2 regions of the Arthrobacter sp. TJ-270 genome follow, and region 1 is predicted to be linked to the other one. Evidence: riboswitches for the same ligand, from Rfam matches in the RefSeq annotation. Region 1 holds a riboswitch; the other holds the start of a gene.

Region 1 (3,980 bases):
GAACGAGCTGGAGTTGGTAATCCTGCACCCACACGGTGGCGCCTTCGGCTGCTACGGCTGCGGTCGCCGCTGCAAAGCGCTCGTTGACCTTCCGGTATGAATCCCACCAGTGGCGGTGGAACTCGGGCGGTGCTATGACGTCGTGGTACAGCGGCCAGAGCGTGGCGTTCGAAAAGCCTTCATAGTAGAACTCGACTTCATCTTCGCTCAGGGGGACGGGAACGAGCCGGATGTCAGTGTGGTCGAAGGCTTCGAGGGTCTCGTCAGCAGCACCATGCCACCCCACCCACGCGCCGTCGGCCTTCTCCATGACGGGAGCCAGCGCGGTGACCAGCCCGCCGGGTGACCGCCGCCAGGTGCCGTTGCCGTCGTCGTCGGTCACGCGATCAACCGGAAGCCGGTTGGACACGACAATGAACTCGAACTCACCGTACGTTGTGTCACCTGATTGCATACTGTCTCCCTGACGATGGTAGGCCTACTTATGACTTTAGCTGGTTGGGCGGCGCGGCCGCGCGGCGGGGAAGCGCTCAGCTACGTCGCCTAAAGTGGGTCGAAGACGGAACCGATGTGAACAACGAGGACTGATGACGCCCAGTAATCCCAGACCCAGCAAGGCCCAGCGGAAGTCGGAGGCGCGGCAGGAGATGGAGACGCGGCAGCAGCGGGCATCCTTCCTCATCAAGTGGGGAGTTGTGGCGGCCGTCGTTGCCATTCTCGTGATCGTCGGTCTCATCGTCGCCGGGAACATGCGCAACGAGGTCCCCGATGCAGGTCCGGCCCCTGAACATGGCAACGAGTACGGCGGGATCGCACTGACGTCCACGACCGAGCTTGCGCCCACCACCGTGGACACCGTCGACGTCGCCACACTGCCGGAGGAAGCGCCCAGCCCAGCGGGGCCGCCGCCCGGTGTGGCTGCGACCAGTGCTGACGAGCCGGTGCAGATAGTGGCCTACATCGACGTGAACTGCGTGCACTGTGCCAACTTCGAGCGCACTCACGCGGAGCAGATACAAACCTGGCTCGATGAGGGCGCCATCACTTTCGAGTACCGGAACGTTGCGTACCTCGACCCCAACTCGCAGACGGACTATTCCTCCCGGGGTGCTGCCGCCCTTGCCTGCGTTGCGGATAGCTCGCCGCCGGCCTACTGGGACTTCTCAACGGCACTGTTCGGTAATTTCGAGAACGGCGAACTGTCCGATGCGGAACTCGCGGAGATGGCCACAACTGCCGGTGCCGGGGACATCACGGCCTGCCTCGATGACAATACTTTCCGACCGTGGGTGAAATTCGGAACCCAGGCAGCCGAAACCTACGGGGTCAACGGCACTCCCACTGTGTTCGTCGACGGTGAGGAGGTACCGGACGCGGTGAGCGACTTTGCAACGGTCACCCGGGAGAAGGTCGAAGCCAGGAACTGAGAATTTCCAAGCCCACTGATTTCCCGCCGACCGCGGCGCTGGGCTAATCTTGTGTAGCGCCGTTGGAAGTTCATTTACGACGACGGCGCCTGCTGGCTCAGCCAGTCCGCCTCCTTAGCTCAGTTGGCCAGAGCACCTGTCTTGTAAACAGGGGGTCGCCGGTTCGAATCCGGCAGGGGGCTCCACTAAGAAGGCTGGTTGACTGCCGCAACACCGCTAGCTCCGCGAGGCCTCGTTGCCGGCCGACAGACCTAACCGGGACATTAGGGGAAGCGGCGCGTGCTCCAACCGCTGAAGAAGAGGTAAGCTCCCGCGCCTGCTGCGAGGAAACCCAGGACACCGAGAATGGTCAGCTGCATGCTGATTCCAGCGATGATTAGTCCGAAGCCGGCCAGGATGGTCAGCAGCCCATAAACTTCGCGCGCGCCGATACGCTTGGATGGTCCCGCGTCTTGTAACTTGTGGGCCAGATCGGGGTCCTCTGCCGCGAGCTCCTCTTCGAGCTCCCGTAGGCGTCTACGCTCTTCATCCGATAGCGGCATCAACGGCCTTCTTGTCCCTGGTCTTGCGGAGCTTCACCGACAGGGAACGGCGCGTAACAGCGACGGACCCGGCGATGACTTTCATAATGCTTGCTCTGTATCCAGTATGGTCCTTGCCCGGGGGAGAGCACAGAGCGACCTATGGATCTCGAAAGTGGGAATTGGTCAGGCTTTAGCAGCGCTCATCCCATTCACCGCTCTAAGCTTCGTGGGATGCTTCGTTTCGGTTCATGACGGGGTGTTTTTGGGTGGGGGCTGACAGTGCCACCATGATGGTGGGAGCCTCTTCTGTTGGTGCTCGGCCTGTGGCCGTGGAGAGGGCGTGCCTGCGTCACCGGTGGATTTAGAGCCCTAAACCCCACCATCCAGAGCAGCTGAGAGACCTGCCTCCCTGACGCTGCAGCTTCCCCCGGACCTCCCATCCGGAACGGTGCTAATGGCAGGACCGATGGAAGGAACAGCACCATGACAACTGACCGCATTCACACCAGCCACGCCGGTTCCCTGCCGCGCACACCGGAACTGATCGCCGCCAACGCCGCCAGAACCCTCGCTGAGGATGGCTTCACCCTGCAGCGAACCCCGGAATTCGAGGGCCTGCTCACCTCCGCCGTGGTGGACCTCGTCCAGTGGCAGAAGGACCTCGGAATTACCATCCCGGGGGATGGCGAGTACGGCAAGGCCATGTCGAATGCCGTGGACTACGGCGCCTGGTGGACCTACAGCTTCCAGCGTACCGCCGGTCTTGAACTGACGGACTACAACCCGATCCTCGCCGATGCCGTGCGCAGCGAACCCGGCGCGATCAAACTGACGTCGTTCGCGGATCGGCGCGACTGGACTCGCTTCGCAGCAGCGTATCAGGACCCTGAGAGCGGAATCCAGCTTGGCAAAAACGCCACGGCGTTCCCCTCCGCTACCGGTCCAATTTCATACATCGGCCAGGATGCACTGGCCTCGGACATAGCGAACCTCAAGGTAGGCCTTGACGCGGCGAACGTCCGAACGGGGTTCATCACCGCACTTTCGCCGGGGTCGGCGAGCAGGATCGGCAACGATTACTACGCCAGCGAGGAAGAGTTCATCTATGCATGGGCCGACGTGCTGCGCGAGGAATACCGGGCCATCGTCGACGCCGGTCTCATCGTCCAGATCGATGACCCCTCCCTCGCTGAGAACTGGGATCAGATCAACCCCGAACCCAGCGTCGAGGACTACCAGCGCTTCACCCGCATTCGGGTGGAGGCCCTCAACTACGCACTGCGGGGCCTGCCGGAGGACCAGGTCCGAGTGCACGTGTGCTGGGGATCCTGGCATGGTCCGCACACGACGGATCTAGAGTTCCGGCACATATTGGACCTTGTGCTGAGCATCAACGCCGGGTCGTACTCCTTCGAGGCCGCGAACGCGCGCCACGAACACGAGTGGGCCCTTTGGCAGGACACCACGCTGCCGGACGGAAAACTCATAGTGCCCGGTGTCGTCTCCCATGCGACGAACGTGGTTGAACACCCTGAGCTGGTCGCGCAGCGCATCGAACGCTTCGCGAGCTTGGTAGGGCGCGAGAATGTCATCGCCTCGACCGACTGCGGCCTCGGAGGGCGACTCCACCCGCAGATCGCCACAGCCAAGCTTGAAGCTTTGGGCCGCGGGGCGCAGATCGCCTCAAACAAGTTGTTCGGCCGTTCAGCGACGCTGATCTAACCGTACAAAACACCCTAGGGAACTCTGAGCGGGACGACACGTCGTTGATGTGTCGTCCCGCTGCATGTCGTCTGGGGCGGCGGATGCCGGTCCGGAATCGTTCATTCTGTAACAGAGCGAGCTTGGGCGATCCTTAGTGCAGCGTCCTGCGCTCGCTGTTGCTCCGCGGTGACGACCACTCCCGGCAAATGCCCCGCGGTCGCGATCATGGCGCGCAGCTCGGCAAGGGTATACGGGGTGGGGCGTCTACTGTGAGCCATGTAGTGGCAGTTCGGGCACAACGGGACCAGATCGGTGATCGGGTCGA
Region 2 (3,980 bases), on a different contig from region 1:
TCATGATCGTGGACCTGCTGCGCAACGACCTCTCCCACCTGGCCATCCCCGGCACCGTCACGGTGAGCCGCCTGTGCGACATCGAAACGTACGCAACGGTGCACCAGATGGTCAGCACTATCGACGCGCAGCTGCGGCCGGGGTCCTCCCGCGCCGAAGCAGTCGCCGCCGCGTTCCCTGCCGGTTCCATGACGGGCGCGCCGAAAATCAGCACCATGGTTATCCTCGACCGGCTCGAAGGTGCACCGCGGGGTGTCTATTCGGGCGCCGCCGGGTACTTTTCGCTCGATGGGGCAGCGGACCTCGCCGTCGTCATTCGTACGCTCGTGATGGAGAATGACGACGACGACACCCGCCTCACGCTCGGCGTGGGCGGCGCGATCACGGCCGATTCCGACCCGTCCGAGGAGTGGGAGGAAGTGCGGACGAAGGCGTTCGGGGTATTGTCCGCGCTGGGCTCGTCCTTTCCGGCATAGTCCACATTGCTCGCTGCACGCGGCCTTCCGTCACCTCATCCCGTGTGGAAGCATTGAACAGGCAAAGGACGGATCAACGAAGGAGAAAGGTCATGACCAGCTCCCGCGATGAAAACACGCCCAGCCTGGACGATGTTCAGGAGCCGGACAACGAATTCCTGCCCAACCGGATCTACCAGGGGCACGCAGGAGAGCCCGAACGCCTGGATGATGACGCCCTGGCGGCAGCCACGGAGCAGGAGCGGGTCGACGCCGGGCTCATCGACTACGCCCCAGACCAGGTTCCGGATGCCACCGACCCCCTCCCTGAGGAGGCCTCTGACGAAGCGGACCGGGCACAGCGTGGACTGAACGGGGAAAGCAATCCCGATTCCTGAGAACGCCGGCCCATAGCGCTCGCCCCGGGGCCCTCGGTCGCTAGCGCCTATCGCCCTCCCTGGCCTCGCTTCGCTCGCCCCGGGCCCCTCGGTCGCTAGGCTGGTGCCCATGACTGTTCTGGTGTTCCTGGACTCCTCCTCCCCCGCAGGCCGGATCGCTGACGCGACGCAGCCGCAGCTCAAGGTCACTGACACCGGAATCACGCGCGGCGACGGCATCTTCGAGACCATGCTCGCCGTCAACGGCGCGCCCCGGAAGCTGCAGGCGCATCTGGCCCGGCTGGCGACCTCTGCCGAGGCGCTGGAACTGAAGGTGCCGCCGTCGGACGCGTGGGAACGCGCCATCGCCACCGCGCTGAAGGAAACCGGCGACGACGGCGAACTGGTGGTCAAACTCGTCGCCACCCGCGGGGAGGAAGGGGCCGGTGCGACCTCCTGGGTGCTGGTCTCACCGCTACCCAAGGGGCTGCGCGGGCAGCGCCTCTCGGTACTCCTCCTGGACCGCGGTTATGACAGCACCGTCGCGCAGCGCGCGCCGTGGCTGCTGATGGGGGCCAAGACTCTCTCCTACGCGGTGAACATGGCCGCCCTCCGCTACGCCCGCTCCCACGGCGCCCACGACGTCATCTTCACCTCCACCGACGGCAAGGTGCTCGAAGGCCCGACGTCGACGGTCCTGATTGCCCGGGTGACCGACGGCGTCAAGCAACTAATCACACCGCAGCTGGAGAGCGGGATCCTGCCCGGAACGTCGCAGGGGGCCTTGTTCGCGACCGCCCGTGATGCGGGCTGGGAACTCGGTTATGGCCCACTGGTGCCGGAGGACCTGTTCAACTCCGAGGGCGTCTGGTTGATTTCGAGCGTCCGCCTGCTCGCCGAAGTCGGGTCGATTGACGGGAAGCCGGTCACGGTGTCTCCCGAGTTGACCGCCGAACTCGGAGCCCTGGTGCAGGCAGTCTCCTGAACCGGAACATATAGCGCACGCGCAGGGCGTTACCGCACATTACGGCACAGCGTGGCGGACGGGGTTGCCGGTGCTAGGTTCAATCCGGAGTAACGAGCGCCAGTGCCAAGCCCTGACTTGCTGGCCGGCAACCCTCTTTCACGGCGGGGTGCCTCAGGTGACTACTCGGCACACCGATCAGGATCCACGATCACCAGCGTGCACAGCGTGAGGAGACACAGTGTCACAGCATTACACCCCCCATCAGCAGCCAGGCAACGGCTACGCCGGAGACATCACGCCGCGCGAAGCGGTGGAACGCGTCAGCAAGGGCGCCGTCCTCGTGGATGTCCGCACAGTCGAGGAATGGCAGACCGTCGGCGTCCCTGACCTCACCGATGCCGGGACCGTCCCCCTCTTCCTGGAGTGGAACCGCTCCGACGGCACCCGCAATGTCTCCTTCCTCAACCAGCTGAACGGCCTCAAGGGCAGGGAGCTGCTGTTCCTCTGCCGCTCGGGCGTCCGCTCGGTTGCCGCGGCGCAGAGTGCAACGGCTGCCGGGCACACCGCCTACAACGTGCTGCACGGTTTCGAGGCGAACGGCGGCTGGCGCTCCAGCGGCCTTGCGACCACCGCCCACGCCGAATCCGGTACCCCTGAATCCGGCAGTGCCGAATCCGCGGCTGCCAGTCCGGCGAACGGGCAGGGCGACGCCGGTGAGTGAGTCCACGCCGTCGTCGTTCTCTCCGGCAGCGGGTCGGGAGCCGATCGCCGGTAACGGTGGCTACCCCCGGATCCAACGGCCGGACGACGACACCGCCGCCTGGTCGCCCGACACCCTCGCCGTCCGCGGCGGGCTCGCACGGTCCAATTTCGAGGAAACGTCCGAGGCCCTCTTCCTGAACTCGGGATTCGTGTATTCCTCCGCGGCTGCGGCGGAGGCCGCGTTCACCGGCGACGTCGACCGCTTTGTCTACTCCCGGTACGGCAACCCCACAGTCGCCATGTTTCAGGAACGACTGCGTCTTCTTGAAGGAGCGGAAGCGTGCTTCGCCACCGCCAGCGGCATGTCCGCCGTCTTCACCGCGCTCGGAGCGCTCCTGGCTGCCGGCGACCGCGTAGTCGCCTCCCGCAGCCTGTTCGGCTCCTGCTTCGTCATCCTGAATGAAGTCCTCCCGCGCTGGGGCGTGGAGACGGTCTTCGTGGACGGCTGGGACCTCAACCAGTGGGAAGAAGCGCTGAGCGTCCCTACCACCGCTGTGTTCTTCGAATCCCCTTCGAACCCGATGCAGGAAATCGTCGACATCCGGGCAGTCGTGGAACTCGGCCATGCCGCGGGCGCGCAGGTCGTCGTGGACAATGTCTTTGCCACACCGCTGTTGCAGCGGTGCACGGAACTGGGTGCCGACGTCGTTGTCTATTCCGGCACCAAGCACATCGACGGCCAGGGCAGGGTCCTGGGCGGCGCAATTCTCGGCCGCAAGGAATTCATCGAGGGTCCGGTGAAGACCCTCATGCGGCACACCGGTCCGGCCCTGTCCTCCTTCAACGCCTGGACCCTCCTGAAGGGACTCGAGACGCTCTCCCTGCGGGTCAACCACTCCTCGTCCTCGGCGCTGACCCTCGCCCGCTGGCTGGAAGCTCAACCGGCAGTGACCTGGGTGCGCTATCCCCTGCTCGAATCTCACCCGCAGTTCGATCTCGCCGCTGCCCAGATGACGGCCGGTGGCACGGTGGTCACATTCGAACTGAACGCCCCCGAGGGCCGGGCGAAGGAGCGGGCGTTCGCACTGCTCGATGCGCTGGACATCATCGACATCTCCAACAACCTTGGCGATTCGAAGACACTGATCACCCACCCTGCCACCACGACCCACCGTGCTATGGGTGCTGAAGGGCGCGCGGCCATCGGGCTGTCGGACGGCGTTATCCGGCTCTCGGTGGGTCTTGAGGACGTAAGTGACCTTCAGACGGACCTCGGCAAGGCCCTCGCCGCAGGCTGAAGCTGGGATTCAGCTGTGAGTTCGACCGCACATTGAACCATTCGGGGTAGTGCGAGCGTCTTCCCGGCAGAGGGGTCGAGTGGCCACTTCCACCCCCGGTGTTCAGGGGTGATCACGGGAGGAATCACCATGAGAAAAGCAATCCGCGTCCTGTTAGCCGTCATCGCCATCTGCCTGCTGG

The links. Region 1 has a riboswitch for S-adenosylmethionine ahead of AC4D2M_RS11885 (cobalamin-independent methionine synthase II family protein). Riboswitches for the same ligand answer to the same signal wherever they lie in the genome.
Region 2: linked by a shared signal. The riboswitch ahead of AC4D2M_RS03765 (rhodanese-like domain-containing protein) and the one ahead of AC4D2M_RS11885 (cobalamin-independent methionine synthase II family protein) in region 1 are both predicted to bind S-adenosylmethionine.

The regions. Positions count from the first base shown of each region.
Region 1 covers NZ_JBZCNB010000006.1:7,526-11,505, forward strand. The annotation lists gene otsA (alpha,alpha-trehalose-phosphate synthase (UDP-forming)) at 1-454, opposite strand, end outside; gene AC4D2M_RS11870 (DsbA family protein) at 588-1,427, shown strand; tRNA gene AC4D2M_RS11875 (tRNA-Thr) at 1,536-1,612, shown strand; gene AC4D2M_RS11880 (DUF3040 domain-containing protein) at 1,691-1,969, opposite strand; SAM riboswitch class I at 2,328-2,424, shown strand; gene AC4D2M_RS11885 (cobalamin-independent methionine synthase II family protein) at 2,435-3,673, shown strand; gene AC4D2M_RS11890 (HNH endonuclease) at 3,775-3,980, opposite strand, start outside.
Region 2 covers NZ_JBZCNB010000001.1:794,744-798,723, forward strand. The annotation lists gene pabB (aminodeoxychorismate synthase component I) at 1-476, shown strand, start outside; gene AC4D2M_RS03755 (hypothetical protein) at 569-853, shown strand; gene AC4D2M_RS03760 (aminodeoxychorismate lyase) at 963-1,817, shown strand; SAM riboswitch class IV at 1,906-2,031, shown strand; gene AC4D2M_RS03765 (rhodanese-like domain-containing protein) at 2,038-2,520, shown strand; gene AC4D2M_RS03770 (O-succinylhomoserine sulfhydrylase) at 2,591-3,799, shown strand; gene AC4D2M_RS03775 (COG4315 family predicted lipoprotein) at 3,929-3,980, shown strand, end outside.